3 regions of the Sphingopyxis granuli genome follow, and region 2 is predicted to be linked to each of the others. Evidence: predicted binding sites of a transcription regulator. Region 2 holds the regulator's gene; each other region holds the start of a gene.
The links. Region 2 encodes LexA, which represses DNA repair genes until DNA is damaged. Its sites were predicted from a motif close to GTTCCNCNCTTGTTCT; they were not measured.
Positions count from the first base shown of each region.

Region 1 (4,825 bases), 1.0 Mb from region 2:
GCATGGTGCTCGAAGTCGACCGCCGGCAAAGGGGGCAGGGCCTTCAGAGAGGGCGCTATGAGGTGATCGCGACCGATCCCTCCCGCGAACGCGTGATGCTACAGAACGAGCGGGGCAAGCGCTTTGAATTCCGGCCGGGCCAGATGCGACCGCAGGGTGAGCAGGATCCGCTGCGTCTGTTTGAGGTTCGCCCACTAGAAATCCACGATGGTGACCGCATTCGCTGGACGGCGACCGATCACAAGCGCGGACTGCTCAACGCCGATCAGGCGCGCATCGTGGCGGTTGATCCGAAGGGTGTCACGGTGAAAACGTCGCTTGGCGCCGAACACCTGCTGGGGCTGGGCGATCCCATGCTCGAGCGTCTTGATCTCGCCTACGCGCTCAATGCGCACATGGCGCAGGGTCTGACCTCCGACCGCGGGATCGCCGTCATGGATAGCCGCGAACGCAATCTTGCCAACCAGCAGACATTTCTCGTGACAATAACCCGCCTGCGCGATGGTCTGACCCTGTTTGTCGACAATGCCGGCAAGCTCGAAGCAGCTGTTGAGCGCAATCCGGGAATGAAGCGCTCAGCACTCGAAACGGTCAATCAGCTGCGCGCTGCGGCAGCAACGGGCCAGGCTAAGGGCAAGGCGTCTGATCGTTCGCAAGAATCGGCTCGCGAGCCGCCCGAACTCGATCGCTCGATCACCAAGCCCTTCGAAATCGGGATCTGACGCAGCATCTTTCCGCATGGGTTCATATGGCACCGGTTGACTGTTAGTTCTGTTTTTGTTCTCATGGCGACCATGTCCCGAATCGCCGATGAAATCCTGTTTACGCAAATCGAGGTCGCGCTTGCGGTTGCGTCCGAAGCAACGCTTGTCGGGCTCGGTGCTGACGACCCGCGAACCCAGCGCAATGCTCGTGTCGATCTAGCGCGCCACCTGGTCGAACGCATGCAGGGTTTGGAGTTCGAAGGAGAGGGGAATGCCGGCAGGAGCTCTCAGCCCACTCTCTTTCCGGGCGATCTCTCGCCGATGGGCTGACCAGCATTGAGATGTGGTTGAGGTAATACTGGCTTATTGCAGGCGCGTCGGGCGATCCTTCCCCATCAGCTCTGCCACGCGTTTGGCGATGGCTTTCCAAGTGGCGATGCCCGCCTCGTCCTGTGCCAGTGCGAGCGCGCCGATCTGCTCGGCGACATGAAGGGGTGCATTCTCACCATGGGTATTCAGGACTTGGTTGGCACAGGCCCAGAGTTCCCAATCGCTCAGCATCAGCCGAGACGTCCAACAAGGCCGAGGAAGAACGCGATCAAACCGTAGCCCACGACACTGCACGCCAGGAGAAGTTCAATATTGAATTTGGAGCGAGGAGGGCGTGGTTGTCCTGCTGGCCAGATCTGATCGCAGATGAACTCGTTGAACCCGGCGCGGCGTCCGCAGACTTCTACTTCGCATCCGAGCAACCGGCGTGCTCCACGCCCGGTGTCGAGCTCCCACACCCCGCCGCCCGAATGCAGTTCAAGTCCGAAGGGGCCTTCGGCAAGACGGCCTGTCAGACAGAGTTCCGGGCCTAGCGGCATGCAGGCCCTTTCCAATAGCGATCCCAACGCAGCACTGTGCGTGTCTGGATCATCGCGCAGGAGAGATCGGCTCCGTTCGGCAATCGGCACCAGGCAGCCGTCCGGTTGCCGCCTGCCGATCCTTCCGACCGGCACGTCAATCTCGGTCCACGAACCGCGACATGCCCTGTCGAGATGGTCCCGCGAGGGCCGCCAAGAAGATCGACCAGCGCGTCGCGCGCTTCGATCGCCGACGCGTCGGGGCAGGGCTGATTGGTTCGGCATGTCCCGTCCATTTCGCGTGCGGCGATTCCTGAAATGCGGACATGGGGGCCTTCGGCGCACCATATGGGCCCGTCGCCATCCCACACATGCGTGGGCGTGCAGGTAAAGGTCTGGCCGGCAGCGACGATCGAGGCAGCGAGAAAGGCAAGCATTGGCGAGCTATCTAGCGAAGCGCGCGGCCGAACCAAAGCACGCGGCCGACGATATTGATCGTCCGCTTCTCCAGGCCACGCCAGCTGGGATAGGCCGAATTGTCACTGAGCACGGAGACCCGCTTGCCTTGCGGTTCGATTGCCACCCGCTTGACGCTGAGCATATCATCCATGCGCAGCACATAGATCCCGTCGCGAAGCCGCGACTGTCCATCATTCAGGTCAACCATGACTTCATCGCCGTCATGCAACGTCGGCTCCATCGAATCCCCGTGCACGGCGATGATCGAAAGGCTCGTCGCTTTGCTTGCGGTCAGACGGCGCAGCCACTTCTCGTCGAACCCGAACTGGGCGCATTTGGATTCCATCTCTGCCAAAGCGCCGTGCCCTGCCGAGGCTTCGACATCGAGAACCGGGACATGGACCAGTTCGACGACCGGGCCGGATCGCCGTTCGGGCGCACCGAGGATCTTCTCGTTTACTCCGAAGAAGCGGGCCAGCACGGACCGGTCCTGCTCGTCCAACTGCCGGGGACTGCCGCGGCGGATGTATTGCTGGATGTAGGCCGCGTTGCGTCCGAGAAGGCGAGAAATCGAGGAGTAATTACAGCCTCGTTGCTGGATCAGATCGTCCAGGGCTTTGCGTGCATCTTCCATCGCTGCGGGTCCTATCGCATCCGTCTAGGAAATTCGATCCTAGACTCTAGGAAGCCTTCCTAATAAGAACATAACAAGAACACAAGCGGAAAGCGAGTCGAAGGCGATGGAGCTCCTGGACCAGATCGAGGGCTATTTGGCGCGTAGCGGTACGAAGGCCAGCATGTTTGGTAGGCAGGCCGTCGGGGACCCCCGTTTCGTGCAGGATCTGCGCGAAGGGCGTCGACCAAGGCGCAAGACGACGCAACGCGTTCTTAATTTTCTCGCGTCTACAGAGCGAGTTGCGTCTACGATCTCGGATCGTGTTGACGTGTTGGCGGATTAGATTCGCATTGCTTTAATTACATCCGTCCAGTAGGTGTGCCCATACAGAAACTGGTCGGTCCAGCTTTTGTGGGGGCTTCGAGGCATGGACGGCGAATCAGGTTTACGACGCGGGGTCGAGAGCAGGCTGGAATTCATTGAATTCCGGTTGTTCTGGGAAGGGCACGTAAACCGAAGCGATATCGTCGAGACTTTCGGGGTTTCGATCAATCAGGCGTCAGCCGATCTCAACAGATATCTGGGTCTGGCCGGGACCAACATGGTCTACGACAAAAGCGCACGGACCTATGTGCGAAGCTCTTCCTTCAAGCCAATCTTCCATAAGCCTGACGCCGAGCGGTATCTCACTCAGATCAGATCGATAGCCGACGGGATCATTACTCCTGACGATGCCTGGATCGGCAGCGTTCCGGGGTTTGCTTGCGCGCCAACACCTGCCCGCGGTGTGTCTGCCCCCATTCTCCGAGCGGTCGTGACCGCGATCAAGCGCAAGGAAGTACTCGAGGTCCTTTATCAATCGATGTCCTCGCCGGATCCGTCCTGGCGCTGGATCGCGCCGCATGCCTTGGTCTTTGACGGGTTCAGATGGCACGCCCGGGCCCACTGCGTCCGTAGCGGGGAGTTCAAGGACTTCGTCCTGTCCCGCATCGGAGAAACCCGCGCGAGCAAGGCTAGCGAGGGGACAGATTCGCGCGATCGTGACTGGCTCAGTGACATTGACCTCGTCATTGCGCCCCATCCTGAACTGAGCGTCGGCCAACGAAAGGCGATCGAACTCGATTATGCGATGGAAGGGGGGAGGGCGACCATCCCGGTCAAGCGCGCGCTCCTGTACTACGCACTCAAACGGCTTGGGCTCGACACGGACCCGTCGGCTCGGCGGCCTCAGGATCAGCAGATCGTTCTGCTGAATGCAGACGCGATAAACTCTGCAATGGGAGCTGAGAGCTCCTCTCATACACGCGGAGCGCAGGATGCTTGAGCGCCTTCAGCAATTGGTTGCCGATGCGACGCAGCTCAACAGCAAGCTGGTTCTAGTCGTCGCGAATTCCGGAGGAGGCAAAACGGCTCTGCTCGCCGAATTCGCTAAAACCCACGATCTGCAGATCATAAATGTCGGTAGCGAACTCTCGAACCTGCTTCTTCCAATCCCTTCTTCGCAAAGAAGCTTCGAGGTGTTGGGCGTATTGAGGGACATGCTCTCGCATCACCGCGATCGCGGGGTAGTCGTACTCGACAATATCGAAGTCATGTTTGATGCAGAATTGAAGATAAATCCCTTCGATACGATCAAACGCTTGGCCCACGCTATGACAGTCGTCGTGGCATGGCCGGGAAATTTCAAGGATGGCCGCCTGCTTTACGCAAAAGTGGGTCATCCCGAGCACTGCGATGTCGCCGTAGATGGCGCAATCGTACTTGAGTTGAACTGAGCTTTGAGAGGAATTTTGGAGATGTCCATGCAGTATGGCGATCTCATTCAGTTTGAACCGATTGAATCGGTCATTCAGCTTCTGGACGCGAACCGTCCGGACGAAGCGAAGAAGCTCGTTTCGACCTACGTGATTTCCGACGATATGGCCGAGCGCATCGCAACGCAGATCGTCCCGCAGCTGTCGTTCGACGAAGCCGTTGATCACAAGGGACTTCTGGTCGTCGGTAACTACGGTACGGGTAAATCGCACCTCATGTCCGTGTTGTCGCTCGTCGCCGAGGATGCCGCCTACGTTCCCTTGATCCGTCATCCCAAAGTGGCTGAAGCCGCGGCAACGATCGCCGGCAAGTTCAAGGTCCACAGGATCGAAATCTCGAGCCAGATGTCCTTGCGCGACATCATCACTCAGCAGCTGGAACTT
Region 1 is NZ_CP012199.1:3,116,608-3,121,432, reverse strand. It holds gene mobF (MobF family relaxase) at 1-722, shown strand, start outside; gene SGRAN_RS14445 (hypothetical protein) at 795-1,034, shown strand; gene SGRAN_RS14440 (DUF6961 family protein) at 1,068-1,265, opposite strand; gene SGRAN_RS23040 (DUF5818 domain-containing protein) at 1,265-1,663, opposite strand; gene SGRAN_RS23035 (thermonuclease family protein) at 1,564-1,989, opposite strand; gene SGRAN_RS14435 (S24 family peptidase) at 2,001-2,645, opposite strand; gene SGRAN_RS14425 (WYL domain-containing protein) at 3,055-3,951, shown strand; gene brxF (BREX-3 system P-loop-containing protein BrxF) at 3,944-4,402, shown strand; gene SGRAN_RS14415 (DUF6079 family protein) at 4,430-4,825, shown strand, end outside.
Region 1: a site for LexA is predicted at 2,722-2,737, ahead of SGRAN_RS14435 (S24 family peptidase). Genes of this name have one in related genera too.

Region 2 (4,825 bases):
ACGGCAACTACACCGATCCGCCGCTCGCGGGTCTGCGCACCGTGGCCTCGCTCATGCTGATTGCGGGCTCCAATCCCTATGCCTTGCAGGCGCAATATCCGACGCGTGCCGCGGCGGAGGCTTACAAGGATCAGGCGTTCGCGCGCACCTTCGCTCGCGGCGATGCAAATGACACGATCTATCAGCTTGATTCGTCGCGCAATTACAATCCCTGGCCGAACCTCGAAAAGATCACCGTGCCTATGCTGTGGATCAACTCCGCCGACGATTTCATCAACCAGCCCGGCTACGGGATCACCGAAAAGGCGGCGGCCCGCATGCCCGGCGCGACATTCGTCCTGATCCCGGCCAGCCCCGAAACGAAGGGCCACAGCACGCATAGCTGGGCGAAATTCTGGAAGGGCGACCTCGTGAAACTGATGGCGGAGTGATCGACCGCCGGAAATCTTCTATCCCTTCCCCTCGCCTCTCAAAAGCGATACGGCCCGCCGCCATGATCCTGGTCATCGACAATTACGACAGCTTCACCTTCAACCTTGTTCATTATCTGATCGAACTGGGGGCAGAGGTGCGCGTCGAACGCAACGATGCGCTCACCGCAGCCGAGGCGCTGGCGAGCGGCGCCGAGGCGATCCTCATCTCCCCCGGCCCCTGTACCCCGAACGAAGCCGGGATCAGCCTCGATCTCGTCGCCGCCTGCGCCGATGCGGCGCGACCGCTGCTCGGCGTGTGCCTCGGTCATCAGGCGATCGGCCAGCATTTCGGCGGCACGGTGCAGCGCGGCCACCTGATGCACGGCAAGACCTCGCCGGTATGCCACGACGGCACCGGGCTGTTCGCCAGCCTGCCCTCGCCGCTCACCGCGACGCGCTATCACAGCCTCGAGGTGGTCGACATTCCCGCCGCGCTCGCGATCAATGCGACGAGCGACGACGGCGCGGTGATGGGCTTTCGCCATGTCGATCTGCCGATCCACGGCGTGCAGTTCCACCCCGAGAGCATCGCCACCGAGCACGGCCACGCGATGCTCGCCAATTTCATGCGGCTGGCGGGACTGCCGGTCGCCGAGCGGCAGGCGGCATGAGCCGCTTCGGCCCCTTTCCCGACCCCGCCCGCTTCCTCGAGCCCGACGAGGCGGCGCATGCCTTCGCGACGATGCTCGACGGCGGCGGCCGCGATGAGGACGTCGCGGATTTCCTCTCCGCGCTTTCGGATCGCGGCGAGACGATGATCGAGATCGCCGCCGCGGCGCAGGCGATGCGCGAGCGGCTGATCCCGATCCGGGCGCCCGCGGGCGCGATCGACGTCTGTGGCACCGGCGGCGACGGCCACCACACGCTCAATGTCTCGACCGCGGTGTCGATCGTCGTCGCGGCGTGCGAGGTTCCCGTCGCAAAGCACGGGAATCGCGCCGCTTCCTCGAAATCCGGCGCGGCCGACACGCTCGAGGCGCTCGGCCTCGACATGGAGCGCGCCGGGCGGATGGCGGAGGCGCAGCTTGCCGACCTCGGCATCTGCTTTCTCTTCGCCGCCAACCATCATCCGGCGATGAAGCGCATCCAGCCGATCCGCCAGGCGCTGGCGCGCCGCACCATCTTCAACCTGATGGGGCCGCTCGCCAATCCGGCGCGCGTGACGCGCCAGCTCATCGGCATCGCGCGCCCCGCCTATGTTCCGGTCTATGCCGAAGCGCTGCACCGTCTCGGCACCGACCATTCGCGCGTCATTTCGGGCGACGAGGGCCTCGACGAGCTGTCGCTCGCGGGCGGCAACGAGGTGGCGGTGGTGACGCCCGACGGCGTGCAGATGCAGCGTAGCACCGCGGCCGACGCCGGCCTGCCCTCGCATCCGATCGCCGCGATCCGCGGTGGCGACGCCAGCTATAATGCCAGGGCCTTGCGCGACCTGCTGCAGGGCGAGCACGGCCCCTATCGCGACGCGGTGCTCTACAACGCCGCCGAGGCGCTTGTCGTCGCGGGCGCGGTCGACCGTCTCGTCGACGGGGTCGAGGAAGCCGCCGAGGCGATCGACAAGGGTCTTGCCAACGCGCTGCTCGATTGCTGGATCGCTTACCGATGAACGACGCCCAGTGCCCGGAAAAGCATTCCATATGAACAAATTGACCGAAATCCTCGCCACCAAGGCCGAAGAGGTCGCCGAACGCCGCAAGAGCCGGTCGGTGACGCAGCTCGATGCGATCGACGCGGGCGCGGTGCGCGGTTTCGCGGCGGCGCTGGAAAAGAAGATCGCCGCGGGCGGCTTCGGCCTGATCGCCGAAATCAAGAAAGCTTCGCCTTCCAAGGGCCTGATCCGCGAGGATTTCAATCCGGCGGATCACGCGCGCGCCTATGAAGCCGGCGGCGCGGCGTGCCTGTCGGTGCTCACCGACGCACCGTGGTTCCAGGGGCATGAGGAATTTCTGATCGCCGCGCGCACCGCCTGCGCCCTGCCGGTGCTGCGCAAGGATTTCATGATCGACCCATGGCAGGTCGCCGAAGCGCGCTCGATCGGCGCCGACGCGATCCTGATCATCGTCGCCGCCCTCGACGACGGGCCGATGCGCGAGATCGAGGCGGCCGCCCTCGAACGCGGCATGGACGTGCTGGTCGAGGTACATGACGAGGCCGAACTCGACCGCGCGCTCACCCACCTCCGATCGCGCCTGATCGGCGTCAACAACCGTGATCTTCGTACCTTCGAGACCGACCTTGCCGTCACCGAACGGCTCGCGCAGCGCGTTCCGCCGGGCACGTTGCTCGTCGGCGAAAGCGGCATCGCCGCCCATGCCGACTGCCAGCGCCTCGCCTGGAGCGGCGTCCACGCCTTTCTGGTCGGCGAAAGCCTGATGCGGCAGGCGGACGTGACTGCGGCGACCCGAACGTTACTGGAGGGCTGAGGACGTCCTAGGCTCAGGCCGTTCTGTCATCGCTTGACAAGTTCCGCTCTGTTCCACTATCGTTCTCTATATGTCCATTGACAGCATGGAGACCGAGAGATGTTGACCGCGAAGCAGCACGAACTGCTCCACTTCATCCAGCAGCGCCTCGACGCGAGCGGAATTTCGCCCTCGTTCGAGGAGATGAAGGATGCGCTCGGACTCAAGTCGAAATCGGGCATCCACCGGCTGATCAGCGCGCTCGAGGAGCGAGGCTTCCTGCGCCGCCTGCCCAATCGCGCCCGCGCGCTGGAAGTGCTCAAGCTGCCCGAGGCGGCGAAGGCACCGGCGCGCGACACCGTCGTGCCGCTGCGCAAGCCGGCGCCGGCGTTGAAGCCGATCGCCGCCAACGACATCATCGAGGTTCCGCTGCACGGCCGCATCGCCGCCGGCGTGCCGATCGAGGCGTTCGAGGATCACAACCAGCTTTCGGTTCCCGCCGCGCTGCTCGGTGCGGGCGAGCATTATGCGCTCGAAGTGTCGGGCGATTCGATGGTCGAAGCGGGGATTCTCGACGGCGACTATGCGCTGATCCAGAAGGCGAACACCGCGCGCGAGGGCGACATCGTCGTCGCACTCGTCGACGGACAGGATGCGACGCTCAAATATTTCCGCCGCGAAGGGCCGATGATCCGGCTCGATCCCGCGAACAGCGCCTATGAACCGCAGCGCTACGAGGCCGAGCGCGTCATCGTGCAGGGCCGCCTGTCGGGATTGCTTCGTCGTTACCACTGACCTGTTGCGGTCGTCGCCATGGATGCGCGTCGCCGGCGCGCAGCGCGGTGGCGACATGCGGCCGCTCGCCCAGATAGAGCGCAAGACCGCCGCTCGCTTCCAGACTGTTGCGGTCGATCGTCAGCCAGCGCCCGATGCATTCGCGTGGCAGCCAGCGGTCGCTGATCACCACGTCGGCCGCGGCGCAGGCGGCGGCCATGGTGCGTCCATCGATGCGGTCGCGGCCGCGCGCGGCGAGGATGATGCGCCTTATCGCACCCTGCCCCTGCTGCCAGCGGCAGAAATCGTCGTTGCATTCGACATGGTCGAGATCGGCGAGCGCGGCGAACGGGGCGTCGATCCCTGCCGCCTCGGCCATAGAATCGCGGATATAATCCCCCGCCCGCGCGCGTAGCAGCGCATAGCCGCCGCCGGGAACCGCCGCGGCGATGTGGCGTCCGTCGCCGGAGATCAACAGGTCGGGGCGCGGCTGCGCGAGCAGGATGGCGGCCCCCGCCAGCAGCGGCACCACCCCGGCGAGCCGCCAGCGCGTCTGCCACAGCAGCAGCCACAGGCCGCCGAATAGCGCGAGTGCGAAGCCGCCCGGCGGAAAGCTGGGCAGCGTCGCGACGGCTCCCGGCGCCGAAGCGACCCGGTGGGCGAGCGCGATCAGCAGCCGCAGCGCCTGTTCGGCGACCCACCAGAAGGGCGCGCCGAGCCCGACGCCGTCGAACAGCAGCGCCAGCGCCTCCATCGGCATGATGACGAAGGTCGTCAGCGGGATCGCGACGATATTGGCGAGCGCGCCATAAAGCCCCGCCTTGTGGAAATGGAACAGTGCGATCGGCGCCAGCGCGACCTCGACGACCAGCCCCGTCAGCAGCAACCCCGCCGCGGCGCGCAGCAGACGAAGCGCCGTGCCTTCGTCGCGCTGCGCCAGGAACGCGCGCATCCAGCGGCTTTCGTGCAATGCGATGATCGCCGTCACCGCCGCGAAGCTGAGCTGGAAGCTGGGTCCGGCGAGTGCTTCGGGGCGCCACAGCAGCACGAGCAGCGCACCCGCCGCGACGAGGCGCAGCGTGATTGCCTCGCGCCCCATCAGGAAGGCGGCGAGCACGAGCAGCGCCGCGATCAGCGACCGCAGTGTAGGCACTTCCGCTCCGGCCAGCCAGGTAT
Region 2 is NZ_CP012199.1:2,112,139-2,116,963, reverse strand. It holds gene SGRAN_RS09800 (alpha/beta fold hydrolase) at 1-431, shown strand, start outside; gene SGRAN_RS09795 (anthranilate synthase component II) at 494-1,084, shown strand; gene trpD (anthranilate phosphoribosyltransferase) at 1,081-2,079, shown strand; gene trpC (indole-3-glycerol phosphate synthase TrpC) at 2,111-2,896, shown strand; gene lexA (transcriptional repressor LexA) at 2,996-3,670, shown strand; gene SGRAN_RS09775 (ComEC/Rec2 family competence protein) at 3,624-4,825, opposite strand, start outside.

Region 3 (4,825 bases), 1.9 Mb from region 2:
CGCCCGCGAGCGCCGCGACCGCGGCATCGAAGGGCAGCAGGATCGCGCCGTGCCGCGCCGGATAGTCGCGCGCCGGCGCGAGCAGGTCGAACCCCGGCCAGTCGGGCGCCGCACCCTCGCCCGCGAACCAGCCGGCGATCGCATCGCGCGCGGCGCGCAGGTCGGCAAGGCTGCGCCCCGGCGCATGGCGCGCAAGCAGCGCCGCCGATGCCTGCCCCAGCGCGCATGCCTCGACATGCAGGCCGACCGCGCGCACCGTCCCGGCGGCGTCGGCATCGACATCGACGATGATCCGGCTGCCGCACAACGGCGCGCGCAGCGAGGCGCGCTGCCCGGCATCCAGCAGCGGATAGTCGGCGTTGGCGACGGCCAGCGCCAATATGTCACGATTGTAGAGCGGCGCGCTCATCGCGCCCGATCCGCCCCGCCCTGCGCCGCGGCATCCTGTTCCGCCGCGTCGGGCACCGCCGCCGCGCGCGCGTCGGCGCGGCGGTCGGCAATGACCTTGCTCAGCGCCGCGCTCGTCGCGCTCAGCGCGGGATAGGTGCGGCTTTCGGTCATCCAGCCCGGACGTGCCGCGTTGCCGTAACCGACATCGTATAGCAATGTCGCCGCCATGAAGAGCAATGTCGCGAGCAAAAGCCCCTTCACCGCGCCGAACCCCGCGCCGAGCCCGCGGTCGAAACCGCCGACCAGCGAGGCGCGGCTGCGCTGCCCCATCGCGCGCGATCCCCATTTCGTCACCGCGAACACACCGCCGAACAACAGCACGAAGGACAGCATCGCCGCGCCGCCGGGGGCGCTGATATAAGCGCCCAGCAGGCCGGTTAGCGTCGCATGGAAGAAGCGCACCGCCAGGAAAGCGAGCACCCAGGCGAGGAGCGACGTCACCTCCTGCACCAGCCCGCGCGAAAAGCCGAGCACCGCCCCGCCGCCGACGAGCGTCAGCACGATGATGTCGAGGGCCGTCAGATTCGCCATCGGACCGCAATCCAAAAATCACGCATGAAATACAACCGTTCGTGCTGAGCTTGTCGAAGCACCGTCCTTTTTCTCCTTCCCGGCAGAAAGAACAGCCCCTCGACAAGCTCAGGGCGAACGGAATAGCTTGATGTCCGTCGATCTAGGCACGCCCGAGCATCAGGTCAACGAGTTCGCCGAGCCGGCCGAAGCCGGTGACGCCGATCCCCTTCACACCCTTCATCCCCTTTGGCCCCCAGCCGCTTGAAAAGCCGAGCTTCGCCGCCTCGCGCAGGCGCAGCGCGTCGTGCGCGACCGGACGCACCTCGCCCGACAGCGACAGTTCGCCGAAGACGATCGCATCGGCGGGCACCGGCCGCTCGCTGAACGCAGAGATCAGCGCCGCCGCCACCGCGAGGTCGGCCGCCGGATCGGTGAGGCGATAGCCGCCCGCGATGTTCAGATAGACTTCGGCGCTCCCCATCTGGAGCCCGCAGCGCGCCTCGAGCACCGCGAGCACCATCGCGAGCCGCCCGCTGTCCCAGCCGACGACGGCGCGGCGCGGCGTCGCGCCGCTCGCAAGGCGGACGGTCAGCGCCTGCACCTCGACCAGCACCGGCCGCGTGCCCTCCAGCGCGGGGAACACCACCGACCCCGGCACGTCGCGGCTGCGGTCGGTCAGGAACAGGCTCGACGGGTTGGCGACCTCGCCCAGCCCCTCCTCGCCCATCGCGAACACCCCGATCTCGTCGGTGCCGCCGAAGCGGTTCTTGACCGCGCGCAGGATGCGATACTGGTGGCTGCGCTCGCCCTCGAACGCCAGCACGGTGTCGACCATATGTTCGAGCACGCGCGGTCCCGCGATCGTTCCGTCCTTCGTCACATGGCCGACGAGCACGATCGCCGCGCCGCTGTCCTTGGCATAGCGGATCAGTTCCTGCGCGCTCGCGCGCACCTGGCTGACGGTGCCCGGCGCGCTGTCGATCAGGTCGCTGTGCATCGTCTGGATCGAATCGATGACGACGAAATCGGCGCCGCGCCCCTCCAGCGTCGCGAGGATGTCGCGCACCGAAGTCGCGCTCGCCAGTGCCACCGGCGCGTCGCCGAGCCCCAGCCGCTGCGCGCGCAGCCGCACCTGCGCCGCCGCTTCCTCGCCGCTGATATAGACGACCGACTTGCCCGCCCTGGCGATCCGGCCCGCGGCCTGAAGCAGCAAGGTCGATTTGCCGATCCCCGGATCGCCGCCGATCAGCGTCGCCGACCCGGCGACGAAGCCGCCGCCGAGCGCGCGGTCGAACTCGGCGATGCCGCACAGCATCCGCTCGGGCATCGCACTCTGTTCGTCGAGCGTTTCGAGCGCGAGCGTGCGGCCGCCCTTCGACAGGTCGTGCTTCGCGGAAAAGACCGTTTCGGCCGCTTCCTCGACCAGCGTGTTCCACTCGCCGCAATCGGCGCACTGGCCCTGCCAGCGATAGCTGACGGCGCCGCAATTCTGGCAGACATATTGGCGTTTCGCTTTGGCCATGGCTGGCGCTTAATAGGAACAAAGGTCGAACGCCACCCCTAATCCGTTCGCCCTGAGCTTGTCGAAGGGCCGTCCTTCTTGAAATCGAAGAAAATGCGGTGCTTCGACAAGCTCAGCACGAACGAGATTGGAGGGACGGTTCATATTTCGCACGCGTTGCTCTAGGGCGGTCGCAATCCCGAATCACCATCCAGCAGGATCACCAGCGCCATGAAATTCTTCGCCGACACCGCCGAAATCGACGCCATTCAGGAACTCGCCGCGACCGGCCTGCTCGACGGCGTCACGACCAACCCGTCGCTGATCGCCAAGTCGGGCCGCGACTTCAAGGAGGTGACCAAGGAAATCTGCGCCCTCGTCGACGGCCCCGTGTCGGCCGAGGTGGTCGCGCTCGACCATGAAACGATGATGAAGGAGGCCGAAATCCTCCGCAAGATCGCCGACAATGTCTGCATCAAGGTGCCGCTGACCATCGACGGGCTCAAGACCTGCAAGGCGCTGATTGGCGACGGGACGATGGTCAACGTCACGCTCTGCTTCTCGGCGACGCAGGCGCTGCTCGCGGCAAAGGCGGGGGCGACCTTCGTCTCGCCCTTCGTCGGGCGTCACGACGACAACGGCTTCGACGGCATGCAGCTGATCGCGGATATCCGCCTGATCTACGACAATTACGCCTTCGACACCGAAATCCTCGTCGCCAGCGTGCGCCACGGCATCCACGTGCTCGAAGCCGCGAAGATCGGCGCCGACGTGATGACCGCGCCGCCGTCGGTCATCAAGGGACTGTTCAAGCATGTCCTGACCGAAAAGGGCATCGAAGGCTTCCTCGCCGACTGGGCGAAGACCGGGCAGTCGATCTGACGCGACACGGACGACGCCCGTCCTCAATTCGTCATGCTGAACTTGTTTCAGCATCCATGGCCCGAATCTCCGGCGAACGCCGCGCTACGGGAGAGGGCCGGCCATGGGCCCTGAAACAAGTTGGCAATTATCCCTTTCGGACAGGTAGCTGTTCCCCGGCGAAAGCCGGGGTCCACGCGGAGCAGCGCCATCTGGACCCCGGCTTTCGCCGGGGAACACGCCTTACGTGTCTGAAGGGCACATATGCCAAACAAGTTCAGGGTGACGAGAAGGAAGTGGCGCGCGGCCCCGCCTTCGCGGCGGCGGCGGTTAGCAGTTGACGTAAACGTCAACTCGCGCCGATACTCGCCCGAAAGGGAGAGATTCGCATGACCGACACCGCCGCCCCCGCCGTCCTGACGACACGCAACGGTCATATATTGATCGTCACGATCAACCGGCCCGAGGCGCGCAACGCCGTCAACGCGGCGGTCCACGTCGGCATCGGCACCGCGCTCGACGAAGCGGAAAGCGACCCCGAAATCCGCGTCGTCATCATCACCGGCGCGGGCGACAAGGCATTCTGCGCGGGCGCCGATCTCGTCGCCCTGTCGCGCGGCGGCGCGCTGGCGCCCGAAGACAAGGCGCAGCAGGCATGGGGCTTCGGCGGCTTTGCCGCGCACCCGATCTCGAAACCGGTCATCGGCGCGGTCAACGGCTTCGCCTTCGGTGGCGGCTGCGAGCTTGCGCTGATGTGCGACCTGATCGTCGCCGCCGAAAATGCGCAGTTCGGCCTGCCCGAGGTCAAGGTCGGGCTGTTCGCGGCGGCGGGCGGCGCCTTCCGCATCGTCAAGCAGCTGCCGCCGAAGCTGGCGATGGAACATCTGCTGACCGGCGATCCCTTCGATGCCGAGACCGCGCTGCGCTATGGTTTCGCCAACCGCGTCGTGCCGCTCGCCGAGCTGATGCCGACCGCGATCGCGCTCGCCGAGAAGATCGCGGGCAACGCCCCCTTGTCGGTGCAGGCGTCGAAGCGCGTCGCGCTCCGGATGCAGGACGGACAGATCGCCGGCGACGATGCGCATTGGGCCGACAACAGCCGCGAACGCAAGGCGCTGATGGCGAGCGAGGACGCGCGCGAAGGCCCGCGCGCCTTCGCGGAGAAACGCAAGCCGGTGTGGAAGGCACGCTGACATGAGCATGACCGATCCCGAACGCATTCCCGTCATCATCGGCGTCGGGCAGGTGGGCGACCGCCCCGACGATCCCGACCGGGGGCTCGACTCGCTCGGCCTGATGGTCGAGGCGTTAAAGGTCGCGGCGCAGGACGCCGGCGTTCCGCTCGCCGACATCGACAGTCTCGCGATCGTCGACCAGATCAGCTTCCATCATCTCGGCAAGCTATGCGAACCGCTCGCGGCGGCGATCGGGGCGGCGCCCGCGATCAACTACCAGTCGGCGGCACCGCATGGCGACACGCCGATCCGCCTGCTCAACGAG
Region 3 is NZ_CP012199.1:3,985,282-3,990,106, forward strand. It holds gene SGRAN_RS18285 (iron-sulfur cluster assembly scaffold protein) at 1-409, opposite strand, end outside; gene SGRAN_RS18290 (CvpA family protein) at 406-981, opposite strand; gene radA (DNA repair protein RadA) at 1,124-2,485, opposite strand; gene fsa (fructose-6-phosphate aldolase) at 2,696-3,346, shown strand; gene SGRAN_RS18305 (enoyl-CoA hydratase-related protein) at 3,715-4,518, shown strand; gene SGRAN_RS18310 (acetyl-CoA acetyltransferase) at 4,520-4,825, shown strand, end outside.
Region 3: a site for LexA is predicted at 2,501-2,516, ahead of radA (DNA repair protein RadA). Genes of this name have one in related genera too.